4 regions of the Mesorhizobium sp. WSM4850 genome follow, and region 1 is predicted to be linked to each of the others. Evidence: predicted binding sites of a transcription regulator. Region 1 holds the regulator's gene; each other region holds the start of a gene.
What was found. Region 1 encodes PhoB, which activates phosphate uptake and scavenging genes when phosphate is short. Its sites were predicted from a motif close to TGTCATNNANCTGTCAT; they were not measured.
Positions count from the first base shown of each region.

Region 1 (4,555 bases):
GTCGTTGGCGGTCAGGAACTGTTCCATGTTCTTCTGGGCGTTGGCGGGAAGCCAGCCGTCCGTATAAGCCTCGCCGACATTCTTGATCTTGCCGCTGTCGATGGCATCCTTGAGCACTTCCATGGAGCCGGCGAACAGGAAATCAGCATTCGGGTCGGCGCCCGAGCCCTTGATGAAGACGTAATTGCCTTCCGGCGCCACCTTGAACACTTCGCGGGCCTGCATGCGGCCGACTTCCTGGTTGTCGAAGGTCAGATAGAACACGTCCTTGTTCTCGATCAGCCGGTCATAGCCGACGACCGGAATGCCTTCGTCCAGCGCCTTCTGCACCGCCGGACCGATGGCCGAGGCATCCTGCGCAAGGATGATCAGCGCGTTGGCGCCCTGCGAGATCAGGCTTTCGACGTCGGTCAGCTGCTTGCCGGGATTGGACTGTGCGTCAGCGGAAATATATTTGTCGCCGGCGGCCTCGATCGCCGCCTTCATGGCGGCTTCGTCGGTCTTCCAACGCTCTTCCTGGAAGTTCGACCACGAAACGCCAATGACCTTGTCCTTGGCCTGCGCGGCCGACGCGAGCGTCAGCGACATGGCGACCCCCGCCAGAATGGCGGCTGCGAATCTCTTCATGATATTCCTCCCTGCGCCGCGTAGGGCGCGACCAACTGGCCCGAAGGCCGGCACAAAGGCTCCTATTTTTTCGAGCCTCGAAAAAATACTGGTCCAACGCCGAAGCACTGTCAACACCAATTCTGATGGATTTTGACGTCCTGTCGGGCTTTTTTCGAGGCTCGGAATAAATAATGACAGCCCCCTCCGCTTCTGCCAGTATTTGTCGGACATTACCGACGGCTTCCGATTCATGAGCGGCCGCGGCGATGAGGAGGAAACAAAAAATGTCGGTGGGAATCCGTCATGACGATCTGCGCCGGCGCAACCGGGCGATGGTGATTTCGGCCGTGCGCCGGGCAGGCCAGCCGTCGCGGACCGAGATCGCCGCGACCACCGGCCTCAGCCATTCGACCATATCGGCGATCTCTGCCGACCTGATCCAGGAAGGCATCCTGGCCGAGAGCAAGGCGAGCGAGACGGTTTCGCTGAAACGCGGCCGGCCGCAGGTCGGCCTCAGCCTCAATCCGCAAGCCGCTGCGGTGTTGGCCGTCGTGTTGTCGCTGAATTTCCTGTCGGTCGCCGTCATCGATTATGCCGGACAAGTGGTCGCCGAGGAACAGCGCCGGCTGGACACGCTGACCATGTCGCGTGACGCGCTGATCGGCGAATGTGTCGCCATCGTCCGGCGCCGGCTCGAAGATCCCGACCTCGATGTCCAAAGTGTCGCCCGCATCGCGCTGGCGATCCAGGGCATCACCGATTCCCACGCGCGCGCCATGTTGTGGTCGCCGATCACGCCGCAGACGAACATCGCCTTCGCCGACATTCTGGAACGCGAGTTCGGCATCCCGGCCATCATGGAGAACGACTGCAACATGATGGCCGTGGCGCTGCGCTGGCGCCACCCGGATCGCTACCGCGACGATTTCATCGCCATCCTGCTCTCGCACGGCATCGGTATGGGGCTGGTGCTGAAGGGCGAGCTGTTCACCGGCACCCACTCCTCAGGCGGCGAATTCGGCCACATGATCCATCGGCCGGGCGGCGCGCTTTGCCGCTGCGGGCGGCGCGGCTGCGTCGAGGCTTATGCCGGCAACTACGCCATCTGGCGCAATGCAAGGCAATTGAGCGACAACGCCGAGCCGGTCGCCGATGTCAGCGACGCCGAGATGCGGGCCTTGGCGGCCCGGGCGCGCGAGATGGACGGACCGGAGCGCGAAGCCTACCGCAAGGCCGGCGAGGCGCTCGGCTTCGGGCTCGGCAGCCTGTTTGCGCTGATCGATCCGGCGCCGGTGGCCATGGTCGGCGCCAGCGCTGCCGCCTTCGACCTGATCGAGCCGGCCCTGCGCGAGGCCATCGCCCAGACCGCCGGCGGCCAGCATTCGGGTTCGATTTCCTTCGACACCGAGCCGAACGAGTTGCCGCTGATCCGCGAAGGCTGTGCCATGCGGGCGCTAAGCTTCGTCGACCAGGAGATTTTCGCGCCGAGCATCCAGGCACGAGCCGGCTCGGTCGGAAAGAACGTGGCTTGAAGGATTCCCGGGTCGCGACTTGGGGTGTGTTGAGATTCAGGTCAGGCCGAGTCGAGAATGGTGGGTTCCGAGAACCGGAGCGGAGCGTACTTTTGGGTACGTGAGCCCGCGCATGACCCCGAAATCGAGATCGATTTCGGAAAGGTCGTGCGCAAAATCAAAGTTCTACAGCGTCCTTTGCGTGCCCAACAGGGCGCGCGGCGCTGTAGGTAAGCGCGGTATCAGCCGTTCGCAGGCCGGCATCACCTGAATATCAGCACATCCCTAGCTAGTCTTCCCTGATCGCATAGCCGGCGCCGCGGATGGTTCGGATGACATCGGGCATGCGACCATTGTTGACCGCCTTGCGCAACCGGCCGACATGGACGTCCACCGTGCGCTCGTCGATGTAGATCGTCTCGCCCCAGACATTGTCGAGCAACTGACTGCGCGAGAAGACCCGGCCCGGGTGGCGCATCATGAATTCGAGCAGCCGGAATTCGGTCGGCCCGAGCCGGATCTCGCTCTTCTTGCGATAGACCCGGTGCGATTCACGATCGAGCATGATGTCGCCGACCTTGAGCACGCTGGACAGCACTTCCGGCTTGGCGCGGCGCAGCAGCGCCTTGACCCTGGCCATGAATTCCGGTGTCGAGAACGGCTTGACCAGATAGTCGTCGGCTCCGGTCGAAAGGCCGCGCACCCGGTCGCTCTCCTCGCCGCGCGCGGTCAGCATGATGATCGGCAGCCGCTCGGTTTCGGGGCGCACCCGAAGCCGCCGGCAAAGCTCGATGCCGGAAACCGCCGGCACCATCCAGTCGAGCACCAAAAGATCGGGCACGTTTTCCTGCAGCCGGATTTCGGCCTCGTCGCCGCGCGTCACCACCTCGACCTGATAGCCTTCGGATTCCAGATTATAACGGAGGAGGACGCCCAGCGGCTCTTCATCCTCCACCACCATGATGCGCGGCGCGATCATCGGCCGGTCACTCCTGTCATGTCGCCGGCGCCGACATCGTCGTTTCGTCGAGCTTCGGGCGATCCGCCGGCAATTGCTGCCCGGTCACGACAAAGTAGGCGTTTTCGGCGATGTTGGTGACGTGATCGCCGATACGCTCGAGATTCTTGGCGCAGAACAGAAGGTGCGTGCAGGCGGTGATGTTGCGCGGATCCTCCATCATGTAGGTCAGGAGCTCGCGAAAAACCGCCGTGTATTTCACGTCGATCTTCTGGTCGTCGGCGCGCAGTTCCTTCAACGCGCCGGCATCGCGCGACACATAGTGCTCGACCACGCCGCGCAGCTGCACAAGAACGAGATCCGCCATCGCATCGATACCGTGCGACAGATTCCGCGGCGTCGCGCTCTGCCCGACTGCGCTGACCCGCTTGGCTATGTTCTTGGCCAGATCGCCGATGCGCTCGAGATCGCCAGCCATGCGGATTGCGCCAACCACGGCGCGCAGATCCTGCGCCATCGGCTGCCGCTTGGCGATCAGCGTGATGGCGCTGTCATCGAGTTCGCGCTGCCGCGCATCCATGATGGCGTCGTCCGAGACGACGCGCTGCGCCATCGCATTGTCCGACGCAAGCAGCGCGCGGATCGAGGCCGCTACCATTGCGGCGGCGAGCTCGTCCATGTCGCGGATCAGCCGGTCGATGTGCTCCAGTTCCTCGTCGAAAGATGCGACGGTGTGTTCACCCATGGTGCTGTCCTCGTGTTCGAAATTCGCCGGACCGCTCAGCCGAACCGGCCGGTGATGTAGTCCTGGGTGCGCTTGTCGTCGGGGTTGGTGAACATCTTGTCGGTCGCGCCCTCCTCGACCAGATAGCCGAGATGGAACATCGCCGTGCGTTGCGACACGCGCGCCGCCTGCTGCATCGAATGGGTGACGATGACGATCGTATAGTTCTGGCGCAGTTCGTCGATCAGTTCCTCGACGCGGGCGGTGGCGATCGGATCGAGCGCCGAACAGGGCTCGTCCATCAGGATCACTTCCGGCGACACGGCGATGGCGCGCGCGATGCACAGGCGCTGCTGCTGTCCGCCGGACAGGCCAGTACCCGACTCGAGTAGGCGATCCTTGACCTCGTTGAACAGGCCGGCCTTCTTCAGGCTCGATTCGACGATGCCGTCCAACTCGGCCTTGGTCCTGGCCAGGCCGTGAATGCGCGGACCGTAGGCGACGTTTTCGTAGATCGACTTCGGAAACGGGTTCGGCTTCTGGAATACCATGCCGACGCGAGCTCGCAACTCGACGACATCGATTTTCGGATCGTAGACGTCCTCGCCGTCGAGCGTGATCTTGCCGCTCACCCGCGCGATATCGATGGTGTCGTTCATTCGGTTCAGGCAACGCAGGAACGTCGACTTGCCACAGCCCGATGGCCCGATCAACGCCGTCACCTGATGCTCGCGGACATCGAGATCGACGTCG
Region 1 is NZ_JBVVPV010000014.1:68,660-73,214, forward strand. It holds gene xylF (D-xylose ABC transporter substrate-binding protein) at 1-627, opposite strand, end outside; gene AC0L2Z_RS15945 (ROK family protein) at 894-2,141, shown strand; gene phoB (phosphate regulon transcriptional regulator PhoB) at 2,410-3,099, opposite strand; gene phoU (phosphate signaling complex protein PhoU) at 3,116-3,823, opposite strand; gene pstB (phosphate ABC transporter ATP-binding protein PstB) at 3,859-4,555, opposite strand, start outside.

Region 2 (4,555 bases), on a different contig from region 1:
GAAACGTCGCTGATCACCGCCCGCGAGCGAGCCGAATATGCAAGCCAGGCCAAATCGCGCTTCCTCGCCACCGTCAGCCACGAGATCCGCACGCCGATGAACGGCATCATGGGCATGGCCAAGCTGCTGGCGGACACCGGGCTCTCGCCGCAACAACGGACCTATGTCGGCGCCATCTCGACCTCGGCCAGCGCGCTGCTGGCGCTGATCGAGGACCTGCTCGACTATTCCAAGATCGAGGCCGGCCGCTTCGATCCCGAACCGCAGCCAATGTCGGTGCGCGAGATCGCCGACAACATCGTAGAACTCCTGGCGGCGCGTGCCTTCGCCAAGAACATCGGCCTTGGCTGCCATGTCGAACCCGACGTGCCGCAGATGATATCAGCCGATCCTGGAAGGGTCAGGCAGGTGCTGCTCAACCTCATCGGCAACGCCATCAAGTTCACCGACAGCGGCGGCGTGTTGGTGAGCATCGCTCGTGCCCGCACCGAAACCACCGACCGCATATGCTTCACCGTCACCGACACCGGTCCCGGCCTGCACGAGGACGACCTGGAGCGCATCTTCGAGGAATTCGAACAGGCTGACGGCACGTCGACTCGCGCGCATGGCGGCGCCGGGCTCGGTCTTGCCATCTCCAGGCGCCTGGTGATCGCCATGGGCGGCACGATCTCGGTGTCGAGCCAGCTCGGCCAGGGTTCGGAATTCGTCTTCGAAATCCCTGCAATCTCGGCCACCGAGCCGCCGCAGAGCCGTCGGGATGCGCTGTCAGGGCGGCGCGCCGTGATCCTGTCGAAGAACGCCATCGAGGCCGACGCCATCGCCCGCACCATCCGCGCCAATGGCGGCAAGGTCGATCTGGCCACCACCGCCGCCCAGGCAGCGTCCTTCGCCGAAGGCTGCGACGCGCTTTTGGTCGATGCGGCCATGGAGGAAGGCGACGGCAGGTTGCTCAAGCGCCTTCGCCAGAGCGGCTTTGCCGATTGCGAGGCGATCACACTGATCGCGCCAACCGACCGCGGCATGCTGGGCGAGTTCCGCGCCAGCGGCTACGCCACCTTTCTGGCAAGGCCGGTGCGTGGCGAAACGTTGCTTCGCGTGCTTTTGACCAGCAGCGTGCCTGCCCTCACCCAGCCGCAGCCGGAAAAGCGCGGCGCACCAACCGCCCGCGCCATTGGCGGCCGGCGGCGGGGCCTCTCCGTGCTGATCGCCGAGGATAACGACATCAACGCCATGCTTGCCCGTGCCACGCTGCTAAAGGCCGGGCATCGCGTGAAACTGGTCGGCAACGGCAAGGCCGCCGTCGAGGCCATCACCGGCACCGACCACAAATACCGCTTCGACGTGGTGCTGATGGACCTGCACATGCCTGTCATGGACGGGCTGGACGCGATCGCCGCCATCCGCCGGCACGAGGAGGAAACCGCCGTGTCGCCGGTTCCGATCATGGTGCTGTCGGCGGACAGTCAGGAAACGACCCGCCACGCAGTGCTCGCCCATGGCGCCAGCGGCTTCGTCACCAAGCCGCTCGACCCCGACGCGCTTGTCCATGCGGTCGAGGGTCACGTGGCCGCTTGATCCGCCGGCTGTCCTTGCCTGGCTTACCTGCAGAACATAGCCGGTTGAAGGGTTGCCCAGCCGACGAAGTATTGCCGGCAGGGCCGTATCACGGTACTGTCACAATCCTGTTGCACCTACGCCGTATCCCCGTGCCAAGAGGGATGGCTCGAAGGAGAATCACTCGTGCATACAGTTATGCCGGAATGTGACGCTCGGCCGAACGCCAGGGGTGCTTTGCTCACCGGGCGCAACGTCGATGCTGTCATAAAAGGCGAAGCGCTTGGCCGTATCGGCAACCTCGAAGTGCGGCTCGCACGCAACGAGGCCGAGATCGCCGCCGCGCAGGAAGTGCGCTACCGGGTGTTCTATGACGAGCTCGGCGCCAAGAAAACCCTGTTTCAGGTGCAGGACCGCCGCGACGCCGACCATTTTGATCCGCTCTGTGATCATCTGCTCGTCTTCGACACCTCGCTGTCCGGTCCCGAGCATCGCCGCATTGTCGGCACCTACCGCCTGTTGCGGCAGGAGATCGCGGCAGCGGCCGGCGGCTTCTATTCCGAGGGCGAGTTTGAGCTGACCAATCTTATCGCCCGCCATCCCGGCCAGCGTTTCCTCGAGCTCGGCCGCTCCTGCGTCTTGCCGGAATACCGCTCGAAGCGCACCATCGAGGCGCTCTGGCAAGGTATCTGGGCCTATATCAACCATTATGGGATCGGCGTGATGACCGGTTGCGCCTCGTTCCCCGGCACCGTGCCGGCGGCACACGCCGAAGCGCTGACCTATCTCGCCCATCACTGCCGGACGAATTCGGCCTGGGACGTGCGCGCCGTCGCCGGCCGCTACTGTTCCATGGATTTGATGCCGATCGAGGCGGTCAACGCCAAGGCCGCGATCGCGGCGATGCCACCGCTGGTCAAGGGCTATCTGCGCGTCGGCGCGCGCATCGGCGACGGCTGCGTCATCGACCGCGAATTCTCGACGGTCGACGTGTTCGTGGTGATGCCGGTCAAGGAGATCGGCGCCCGCTACGTCAGCTATTATGGCGGGGAAGCCCAGCGCTTCGCCGCCTGAGATTCCAATGAGTAGCGAATAGGGAGTAGCGAGTAGTGGGAGTTCCGCCTGCGGATCGTTGTCCCTATTCGCTACTCGCCCTCATTTCACGGAATATCTTCCGGCCGCCGGCCGGGCCGGCTCTTGTAGGACGGAAAGGCCCAGCCGAACTTAAGCGCGCCGCCACGCACGCAGAAAGCGGCTATGAAGCCCACCAGGCCCGAGGCGAGCGGCGGCAGTCCGGCGAGATCGCCTGTTGTAAACAGGATGGCGCCCGCAAGGGCGGCGGTGACATAGATTTCTGGTCTCAAGAGCACCGAAGCCTCACCGGCCAGCAGGTCGCGCAAGATCCCGCCGAACGTGGCGGTGAGCACGCCGGTAACAACGGACACGACCGGCGAGCCGGTGATGGCCAGGCCCTTGGCGGCACCCATCACCGAAAACGCGGCGAGGCCGACGGCGTCGAGCCAGAGCAGTAATTTCCAGCGGGATTCGAGACGGTGCGCCCCGAAAAAGACAAGCATCGCCACCACCGCGCAGATCAGCACATAGCCAGAGTTGGTAACCCAGAAGACCGGCAGATTGAGGATGACGTCACGAAACGTGCCACCGCCGATGCCGGTGACGCTGGCCAGGAACAGAAAGCCGATGATGTCGAGCTGCTTGCGCGAAGCGGCCAGCGCACCGGTCGCCGCGAAGACGGCGACACCGGCATAGTCGAGAAGCTCGATCGGGTTCAAGGGCATAGCGGAGTAGGAGAGCGGGTGAATAGGGCTGTATGAATAGCACGAAGCCGTACGATTGGTACGGCTCCTTTACCCTACTGCCCCTACTGCTCCTACTGCCCTATTCCCTTAACTTACGCATCCTTCTCAGCTTGCTCATTCACCGGCCCTGGCTCGACCGGCGCTTCGCTTGCCACATGCTTGGGACCGCCCTTGGCAACGCCGACCATGGCCGGCCGCAACACCCGCTCACCGATCGAATAGCCTGGCTGCACGACCTGGACCACCGTGTTGGCCGGCACCTCCGGATTGGGCACCTCGAACATCGCCTGATGGAAATTCGGGTCGAATTTCTCGCCTTCCGGCTCGAGCTTCTTCACTCCGTGCCGCTCGAGCGCCGATAGCATGGCGCGCTCGGTGAGCTCGACGCCCTCGATCAGTGACTTCAAACCGGCATCACCTGACGCCTTGGACTCAGCCGGGATCGCATCCAGTGCGCGGCGCAGATTGTCCGATACCGACAGCATGTCACGGGCGAAATTGGCAACCGCATAGGCGCGTGCATCGTGCACGTCACGGGCGGTACGGCGGCGCAGATTCTCCATCTCGGCTGCGACGCGGAGCGCGCGGTCCTTCAACTCGTCGTTTTCCTTCAGCAGCCGCACAAGCGCTTCATAGTCGCCGTCGGCGCTGCCTTGCGTGTGTTCGGTGGCAGCCCCGGCCGTCTCGGCTTCATCGGGCGCGCGTTCGTCTTTTGCCTGGTCGCTCATCGCCGTTTCCCGTCATTTCAAATGATGTGGATTTTGTGCCCGATATCGAGGTTTGGCGGCCAAAAATCAAGGGGCAAGCGATACTGGACAGGCCGCTCGCGCTTTTGACGACGCATCATGGAGACCTTTCGATATTAATTCAAATTTTACTGTAACCACCGGCTTTGCTTGCCAAGATGCTGCGATAGGGGAACCATTCGTCTGCTGGAAGAGTTTCGAAACCGACACAGGATTTTGAGATGGCGACCCGCAACGACGGTGACCGTAAGACTGGCGCCCCCAACGATGACGAAAGACGTGAAAGGCTGGCGGCCGGCATCAGGCGCCAGTTCGGCACCGAGGCAACGATGCACTTTCTGCGCGCGTTGCCGGCGTTCCGGACGGAGAACGACATTCCCGATCGTTTCAGGGAATTGCTTGACCGCCTGGACGGCATCGAAAGCAGCGTAG
Region 2 is NZ_JBVVPV010000024.1:85,660-90,214, reverse strand. It holds gene AC0L2Z_RS21670 (ATP-binding protein) at 1-1,578, shown strand, start outside; gene olsB (l-ornithine N(alpha)-acyltransferase) at 1,744-2,631, shown strand; gene AC0L2Z_RS21660 (trimeric intracellular cation channel family protein) at 2,718-3,350, opposite strand; gene grpE (nucleotide exchange factor GrpE) at 3,470-4,105, opposite strand; gene AC0L2Z_RS21650 (hypothetical protein) at 4,345-4,555, shown strand, end outside.
Region 2: the regulator PhoB is predicted to act here: its motif matches at 1,676-1,692, upstream of olsB (l-ornithine N(alpha)-acyltransferase).

Region 3 (4,555 bases), on a different contig from region 1:
CCGCCGGTAGTTGTCGATGCCATGCGCGCGGAAAACATCGGTCACCGACTGACGCACATCGTATCTCTGCTCGAAGTCGGGGAAGAGATGCGCCGGAAAGAACTTGGTATTGACGTAAACTGGCTGCTTGTCCGACGTTCTGATCCGGCACAGCCGGATAATGGTGGTGTCAGGTGCGAGACGCAACCGTTCCACCACGGCCGCTTCGGCCGGTTCCCGGACGATCAGCAGCGTATTGGTGCCGATTTCCTGGCCGTGGGCTTCGAAATTGTCGAGAAAGCGCTGTCCGTCGCGAACAGTGAATGTCGAGGGCAGGTTTCGCACGAAGATACCGACGCCCTTGCGGGCGGTGAGGTGGCCCTCATGCTGTAACTGCTGCAGCGCCCGGCGAAGCGTAATGCGGGTGACCGCGAATTTCTCTGCCAGATGCGTTTCTCCGGGAAGCTGGCTGCCCGGCGCAAGACTGCCGCTCTCGATCAGATCGAAGATGTGATCGTAGATCTGCTGCCAGATCGGCGTATCGTTGCGTGGCCGAAAGACCAGCCCGTCAAAGGCCAGAAGGCGATTGCCATTGCGCTCGTGTGGTATTGAAATTTTCGTGTCCAAGTTCATGAAACCTTATCCACCGGCGACCGCTGTGCAGACCATCGGTCTGTGCGGGACAGCCCGGAGCTATAGACAATTTGTCCATGGACCATGGTGGCCACCACACGCGGATGCTCTGGATCGCCAGCATCGACCAGGATCAGATCCGCCCGGCGGCCGGCAACAAGCGAGCCGCGATCGTCGAGGCCGGCCACCCGGGCCGGGTTTGCCGAAACCAGATTCCAGATCGAGGGGAAGTCGCCGGCGTCTGGCGAAGACAGTCTGAAGGCCGCATGCAGAGGCGAAGGGTAGTGGTAATCGCTGGTCAGCACCGTGCAAAGTCCGGCTCTGACGGCCTCGGTGGCATTTAGCGCTCCATTATGGCTGCCGCCGCGCACGACGTTGGGCGCGCCGAGGATCACGTCCTCGCCCATTTGCCGCGCGGCCTTGGCTGTTTCGAGCGTTAGCGGAAATTCCGAGGCCTTTGCGCCGAGGGCGCGAAAATACATGCGTTCCTCGGGAGACGCTTCGTCATGGGCAAGAAGCACATTGCCATTGGCCCGCGCAGTTGCGGCCAGCTTCCCGATCGCGATCTCAACCTCGGCGCGGCGGGACCAAATCTGGCCGAGCAACGTCATGTATTGCTCGCGGCTCAAGCCAGACCGCTCCGCCATCTGACCGATCTTGCGGGCAATCGTGCCGTTCAGCACCGACCCCGTCGTGTGATCGTTGACGGCGATGATCGGCCGTGGCCAAAGCGAGAGCCATCGTACGACCTGCGCCATCTGATCAAGCGCGAAGGTCTCCCAGCGCAGATGCAGACGCGTATCGCAGCCAAGGCTATCGCGGAGATCGCAGACCGCGCCGATCAGCTGTTTGGCAGCGTCGAGCGACCGAAGTCCAGGCTCCCACGACACCGTGACGCCGTGAAAGGCCGTGGTTACGCCATTGGCGACAAGCTGGCGGTCCGTATCTTTCAGCGCCAGCGCGGTGTCGAAGCGGACACCGGGCCGCGGCATGATCTGGCGCTCGAAGCCGTCGCCGTGAATATCGACGATCCCCGGAAGCACGAGCAGACCATCGGCATCGATTGTGGAGGCATGGGCCGCTCGCAGCTCTGACAGGGCGCCGCCGGTGACGCTCAGGTCCGCGGTTTCAAGTCCCCGTTCGGTTAGGATGCGACCACCCTGGATGTGCCAGTTCACTGTATCCCTCAAAAAAGCAAAGGCTGCCGGTGGCGCCGGCGAAATGTCACGAGCACGTCATCTGCTGCGTATACGGATTAGCGGGTAACAGTTTCCTGTCTATACAGCAAAGGAAAAACGATGATCCGCAGCATCGCAACCGCACTCGCCCTGACGCTTGCCTCCGCCGTTCCAGTGTTTGCGGAGCCAGTGAAATTCGCGGTAACCGACATGGAGGGACTGGAGGCTCTTCAGCAGGAATTCGGTGCTTTCCAGACCGCTCTTGAGGAGGCGACCGGCCTGGATGTCGAGCTGTTTCCGGTCAGTTCGCGGACCACCGCCGTCGAGGCGATGAATTCCGGGCAGGTCGATCTTGTCCTGACCGGTCCTGCAGAATACGTCGTCATGAAGGAATTAAGCCAGCCGAAGATTGTTGTCGCCTGGCAGCGCCCCGACTATTTCGCTCAGATCGCCGTGCTGGCGAATGGACCGATCCGCTCGGTCGAAGACTTGATGGGCAAGAAGGTCGCATTCGGCTCGGTCGGCTCGACCTCCCAGCACCTCGGCCCCGCGCAGGCGCTGGCCGATTTCAACCTGAAATATGCCACCGATTACGAACCAGTAATCATATCGCGCAACATCGCGGCTGAGGCTCTCATCCGCGGCGACATCGCCGCTATCGGCTTGAATTTCGGCTATCTCAACTCGGTCCGGGAAGCATTCCCCGACGTTGCCTTCTCGGTCATCGCACGGGGCCGCGATCTGCCGAACGACATTCTTGTCGCCCGCAAGGACATTTCAGATGACGTGTTCGTCAAGATCCGCGATGCCTTTGCGAAGAATGGCAATGAGCTGATGAAAGCGATCCTGACCGGCGAGGACAACCAGAAATTCAAGGGCGGTTTCTTCCTGACTGATGTCAGGGACTCGGACTACGACTATGTCCGCTCGATGTACCGCACGATCGGAATCGAGACCCTCACCGACTTCGTAAACTGAGGCTCGCTCCTTTTCAGCGACAACGCCGGCGGCTAACCGCCGGCCTGTTTCGCAGTTCGGTCTGGGCCAAGAGGTCACTATGACAGCGATCATTCGGGCGCACGATCTTGCGAAGAGCTATGCGAACGGAAAGGTCATTTTCTCCAGTATCGGCCTCACCATAGCATCGCGCGAACGGGTTGCCCTGATTGGCTCGAACGGTGCTGGAAAATCCACCCTGCTCAAATGCCTCATTGGTCTTCTACCGTCGAGCGGTGGCGAGGTCGTCACCCTCGGCGAGAGCTTCCGCTCGGCGCCGTCCGTCGCCCAGCTGCGGCGCATACGCAGGCAGATCGGATTTGTCTTCCAGCACCACGGACTGGTCAGCCGACAATCGGTTCTTACAAACGTTTTGCAGGGCAAGCTCGGGCTGCCCGGCGGCTGGCGCGGCTGGCACCATTCCATCGCAAAGCAACACTGGCGCGAGGAAGCAATGCAGGCCCTCGCCGAAGTGCGGCTTCTCGGCAAGGCGGGCGCCCGCGCCGACGCGCTTTCTGGAGGGCAGGCGCAGCGGGTGGCGATTGCCCGTGCGTTGATCCGGCGTCCGAAGCTTTTGATAGCAGACGAACCGGCGGCAAGTCTCGACCCGGCGGCTGGACATGATGTGATGCGCGTCTTCTCCGAGCTGACCCAGGAACAGGCGATCACTTTGGTCTACACCACGCACGACATGGAGCATGCTCTCGACTACTCCGACCGCTTGATAGCGCTCAAGGCGGGCAAGGTCTTCTTCGACCGACCGACGGCGCAGGTGACCCGCGCTGATCTGAAAGACGTCTTCGATGCATGACCGCCTTTCGCTGAGCCGGATTCCATCGATCTCGCCAGTCACTTTCAGCTTTGCCGTCGCTTTGGCCGCTCTCGTGATCGTTTCCGCCGGGCAGGTCGCACCTTCGCCGGAACAACTGGCAGGCGGGGTGCCCCGAATGGTCCGTCTCGTCGGCCGCATGATACCCCCAAATGTCGAGCCAGGGTTCCTCCTGAGGGTTTTCTGGCGCATGGTCGAAACGTTTCAGATAGCGCTCGTGGGGACAGCAATAGGTGTCGTCCTCAGCTTGCCGTTTGCCTGGCTCTCGGCCAAGGACATAACCCCGATCGGCCCGTTCCGGCATATCTCCAGGATGCTGGTCTCGTTGTTCAGGACTGTTCCAGATTTGGTCTGGGCACTACTTTTCGTGTCAGCCGTTGGTCTCGGGGCGGTTGCCGGCACCATGACCATCGTCGTCGATACGATCGGCTTTTGCGGACGCTTCTTCGCCGAGGCGATGGAGGATGCCGACGAAAGACCTCAGGAAGCGCTGTTTGCAATCGGCGCCGGACGATTCTCTGTTCTGTGCGGGGCAGTACTGCCTGACGCCATGCCGTCCCTGATAAACACCACGCTCTTCGCGCTTGAAAAGGCAGTGCGCTCGTCCGTTGTTCTCGGCCTCGTTGGAGCCGGTGGCATCGGACAGGAGCTGAAGGTCGCGTTCGATCTTTTCCAATACAGGAATGCCTCGACCATCATTCTCGTGATCTTTGCCATCGTGGTGTTGATGGAGTTCGTGACGGATCGCTTGCGCTCGAAGGTCCAGTAGTTGCAGGCTAGGCATGTGCGCCGCAAATCGACAGGACGCAGCGATGGCCGAAGACGGAGGGTCGATCACCTACGGCACGAAGATAAGGAACAGATAGGCGACAAATACGACGAGATGAACGAGCCCCGTCAGCATCGTTGTTCGGCCCGTCCCAAAGCTCACGATGCTGAT
Region 3 is NZ_JBVVPV010000004.1:189,436-193,990, reverse strand. It holds gene phnF (phosphonate metabolism transcriptional regulator PhnF) at 1-612, opposite strand, end outside; gene AC0L2Z_RS07955 (alpha-D-ribose 1-methylphosphonate 5-triphosphate diphosphatase) at 609-1,790, opposite strand; gene AC0L2Z_RS07950 (PhnD/SsuA/transferrin family substrate-binding protein) at 1,911-2,768, shown strand; gene AC0L2Z_RS07945 (phosphonate ABC transporter ATP-binding protein) at 2,848-3,597, shown strand; gene phnE (phosphonate ABC transporter, permease protein PhnE) at 3,590-4,384, shown strand; gene AC0L2Z_RS07935 (calcium:cation antiporter) at 4,454-4,555, opposite strand, start outside.
Region 3: the regulator PhoB is predicted to act here: its motif matches at 1,835-1,851, upstream of AC0L2Z_RS07950 (PhnD/SsuA/transferrin family substrate-binding protein).

Region 4 (4,555 bases), on a different contig from region 1:
TCCTCGCCTATCCCCGCATCATGGGTCACGAGGTCTCCGGCACCGTGATCGAGGCCGGCGAAGGCGTCGATCTGGCTGTGGGCGAGCCGGTGATCATCAATCCTTATCTCGCCTGCGGCAAATGCATCGCCTGCCGGCAAGGCAAGCCGAATTGCTGCGTCAGGATCGAAGTGCTCGGCGTCCACCGCGACGGCGCCATGTGCGAACGGATCCTGGTGCCGGCGCAAAATCTTTACCCGGCCAACGGCCTGTCGCTGGCCGATGCCGCCGCCGTCGAATTCCTGGCGATCGGGGCGCATGCCGTGCGGCGCTCGCTGGCTGATCCCGGCGCGCGCGCGCTGGTCATCGGCGCCGGGCCGATCGGCCTCGGCACAGCGCTGTTTGCCCGCATCGCCGGCCTCGACGTAACGCTGCTCGACATGAGTGCGGAGAGGCTGGGTTTTGCTGCAAGCGAACTCGGCTTCGCCACCCTCGACGGTTCGCGGCAGTCTGCGACCGATCTGGTGCGCGAGGCGACCAACGGCGAAGGTTTTGACGTGATTTTCGATGCCACCGGCAACACTCAGTCCGTGCAGTCGGCCTTCGCCCATGTCGCGCATGGCGGAACGCTGGTCCTGGTCAGCGTCGTCAAGGACGACATCGTCTTTTCCGATCCCGAATTCCACAAGCGCGAGATGACGCTGATCGGCAGCCGCAACGCGCTGCGCGCCGACTTCGACCATGTCGCTGCCTCGATCCGCGATGGTGCTGTGCCGCTGGCAAAGCTCGTCACCCATCGCACGACGCTTTCGGATACACCGCGCGACCTCGCCCGCTGGGCGCATGCGAAATCCGGCCTGATCAAGGCAGTCATCCAGGTCGGATAAGATCGGACCTAAAGCGCCGATATCTTGAGCTCGACCCGCTCGGCCGGAAACCGCGTTTCGGCGAACTGGATCGGCTGGCCGTCCGGCGTGACATTGACGGCGACCGTGACCAGCACGATGGCGCCGGGCTGCAGATTAAGATCGGCAAGGTCGGCGGCGTCCGCATGGCGGGCCGACAGCACCGTCGATTGCCTGAGATAGTCACCGATGCCGAAACGCTGGAATGAGGCGGTCACCGATCCGGTTTCGGCCATGGCGGCATCGATGCCGGCGAAGCGAGCCGCATCGAACCAGCCGGTGGCACGCGAGACCGGTTGCCCATCGGCTTCGCCGCGCGTCTCGAGGCGTATGACAGTCGAACCCCTGGCAAGCCCCAGCCCTTCGGCGACGCGCCGGCTGGCCGGCTCGACCGCCGATTCGAGCAGCACGCTGCGGCGCTCCGACGCCTGCCCTTGCAAGCCCTCCGAAAAACGGGTGCGCGCGCCGATCGGATAGGACAGCCGCTTGCGCGACAGCACGAAGGTGCCGCGCCCCTGTTCGGCCCTGAGCACGCCATCCTGCACCAGTGCGGCGATGGCGCTGCGCACCGTATGGCGGTTGACGCCATAGCGCTCGGCCAGTGCAACTTCCGGTGGCAACGCAGCATTCTCGGCAAAGTCGCCAACGGCGATCGAATGCAGGATCTGGTCGGCGATCTGCCGCCACAGCGAGACGCCGCTGCGCCGCTCCAAGCTGCTGGCCATCTGCTGACCGATCATCTCTTTGCCCCGATCTTTTTCGCGCTGTCATCCATCCGTCATGGACACGCATTAGAAAATAGATATAATTTGTATAATTGTCTATATCAATAGACGAATTTTCGATGCAAGGGAATGTTAACCATGCGAGGACAGGAAGCGCGTGATCAGCAGCTTGAGCGCAAGGCCGTCATGGCGACGCTGGCGCAATCGACCGGCGACGATATCGTCCGCCTCTGGATCGAAGCCGGCCTGCCTTCGGAAGCAGAACTCCTGCGCGGCCCCGAAACCGGCCTGGTCACCGTGCGTGGCCGCATCGGCGGCGGCGGCGCGCCGTTCAACGTCGGCGAAGCGACAGTCACCCGCGCGACGGTGCGGCTTGCCTCGGGAGAAGTCGGCCACTGCTACGCGCTGGGCCGTGACAAGCGGAAAGCAAAACTGGCGGCGATCGCCGACGCGCTCTGGCAGGATCCCACAAGCCGCAACGAGGTCGAGAGCAAACTCATTGCACCGCTGCAGGCCGCACTGGCCAGCCGACGTGAGCGGCGGCGCGCCGAGACGGCGGCGACGAAGGTCGATTTCTTCACCATGGTACGCGGAGAAGACTGATGGATATCGCAACCCAGGCGATCGAGGGCGGCTTTGCCGATCCGGTGTTCGACGCCCAGACGGTGTTCCGCGCCGTGATGGACGCAATGGCGCGGCCGGGCACCCTGCAGCCTCTGCCGGTCTTTGCCCGCCCGCCGGCGCCGCTGTCGGCCACCGCGGGCGCCATCGCGCTGGCGCTGTGCGACAACGACACGCCGCTCTGGCTCGATCTCGTTTTGCAGGCCCCAGCAGCGGTGAAATCCTGGCTCGGCTTCCACACCGGCGCGCCACTGGCCCACACGCCAGCCGATGCGCATTTCGCGCTGATCGCCACGCCGGCCGAGATGATGGCGCTCGACGGCTTTTCACAAGGCACCCAGGACTATCCCGACCGCTCGACGACGCTGATCCTGCAGGTCAGCGATCTCGTCTCAGGCGCGCCGCTGCTGCTCGAAGGTCCTGGCATCGAAACAACCGCGACAATCGCGCCGGCGCAGATGCCGCGCCACTTCGTCGAACAATGGAAGCAGAACAATCAGCGTTTCCCCCGTGGTGTCGACATTATCCTAGCCGCCCCGGAAGGCGTTGCCTGCCTGCCGCGCACGACGCGCATCAAGACGATGGAGGCGTGATATGTATGTCGCAGTAAAAGGCGGTGAAGCGGCTATTGCCAACGCCCACGCCCTTCTCGCCGACCGCCGCCGCGGCGACCGTTCCGTGTCGGCGCTTCGCCTCGACCAGATCGTCGAGCAGCTGGCGCTCGGCGTCGACCGGGTGATGAGCGAAGGTTCGCTCTACGACCGTGAATTGGCGGCGCTGGCCATCGTTCAGGCGCGCGGCGACATGATCGAGGCGATCTTCCTGGTTCGCGCCTATCGCACCACGCTGCCGCGCTTCGGCTACACCAGGGCGATCGACACCGGGGCGATGCTGGTCGAGCGGCGCGTGTCGGCGACCTACAAGGATCTTCCCGGCGGCCAGCTTCTCGGCCCGACCTTCGACTACACCCACCGGCTGCTCGATCCCGAACTCGCCGCCGGCGGCGACGTCGCCGAGCCGCTGCAGCGCGCCAGCGACGCGGACGCCATGCCGCGTGTCTCCGCCATCCTCGCCCGCGAAGGCCTGATCGAGCCCGACGGCGACATGCCGCAGGACCATATCCCGGGCGACATCACCCGCGAGCCGCTGGAATTCCCGATGGCGCGCGACATCCGCCTGCAGGCGCTGTCACGCGGCGACGAGGGTTTTTTGCTGGCGCTCGGCTATTCCACTCAGCGCGGCTATGCCCGCAACCATCCGTTCGTCGGCGAGGTTCGCATCGGCGAGGTCGAGCTGGAACTCGACGTGCCGGAGCTGCCATTCGCCGTACCGCTGGGTACTGCGCGTGTCACCGAGTGCCAGATGGTCAACCAGTTCAAGGGCTCCGCCAAGGCGCCGCCGCAATTCACCCGCGGCTACGGCCTCGTCTTCGGCCAGAGCGAGCGCAAGGCAATGGCCATGGCGCTCTGCGACCGCGCGCTTCGTGCAACCGAATTCGGCGAAGATGTCGTCGCCGCTGCCCAGGACGAGGAATTCGTCATCTCGCACTCCGACAATGTCCAGGCGACCGGCTTCGTCGAGCACCTCAAGCTGCCGCACTATGTCGACTTCCAGGCCGAGCTCGACCTGGTGCGCCGCATGCGCGCCGAGCACGACGCCCGCGAGAATGCCGGCAAGGTCGAAGAAAAAAGGGAGGCCGCGGAATGACCGCACAACCGACCGATATCGCAACCTACAACTTCGCCTATCTCGACGAGCAGACCAAGCGGATGATCCGCCGCGCGATCCTCAAGGGCATCGCCATTCCCGGCTATCAGGTGCCGTTCGCCTCACGCGAAATGCCGATGCCCTATGGCTGGGGCACCGGTGGCGTCCAGGTTACCGCCTCGATCATCGGCCCCGACGATGTGCTGAAGGTCATCGACCAGGGCGCCGACGATACCACCAATGCGGTTTCGATCCGCGCCTTCTTCAAGAAGGTCGCAAATGTCGCCGTCACCACCGACACGGCGAAGGCGACCATCATCCAGACCCGCCACCGCATCCCCGAGCACCCGCTGACCGCAGGCCAGGTGCTGGTCTATCAGGTGCCGATTCCCGAGCCGCTGCGCTTCCTCGAGCCGCGCGAGACGGAAACGCGCAAAATGCATGCGCTGGAGGAATACGGCCTCATGCATGTAAAACTCTACGAAGACATCGCCAGACACGGTCGCATCGCCACCACCTATGCCTACCCGGTCAAGGTCGAGGGTCGCTATGTGATGGACCCGTCGCCGACGCCGAAGTTCGATAACCCGAAAATGCACCGTTCGCCGGCTCTGCAAC
Region 4 is NZ_JBVVPV010000024.1:20,851-25,405, reverse strand. It holds gene AC0L2Z_RS21380 (zinc-binding alcohol dehydrogenase family protein) at 1-866, shown strand, start outside; gene phnF (phosphonate metabolism transcriptional regulator PhnF) at 875-1,624, opposite strand; gene phnG (phosphonate C-P lyase system protein PhnG) at 1,748-2,212, shown strand; gene phnH (phosphonate C-P lyase system protein PhnH) at 2,212-2,823, shown strand; gene AC0L2Z_RS21360 (carbon-phosphorus lyase complex subunit) at 2,825-3,937, shown strand; gene AC0L2Z_RS21355 (alpha-D-ribose 1-methylphosphonate 5-phosphate C-P-lyase PhnJ) at 3,934-4,555, shown strand, end outside.
Region 4: the regulator PhoB is predicted to act here: its motif matches at 1,650-1,666, upstream of phnF (phosphonate metabolism transcriptional regulator PhnF).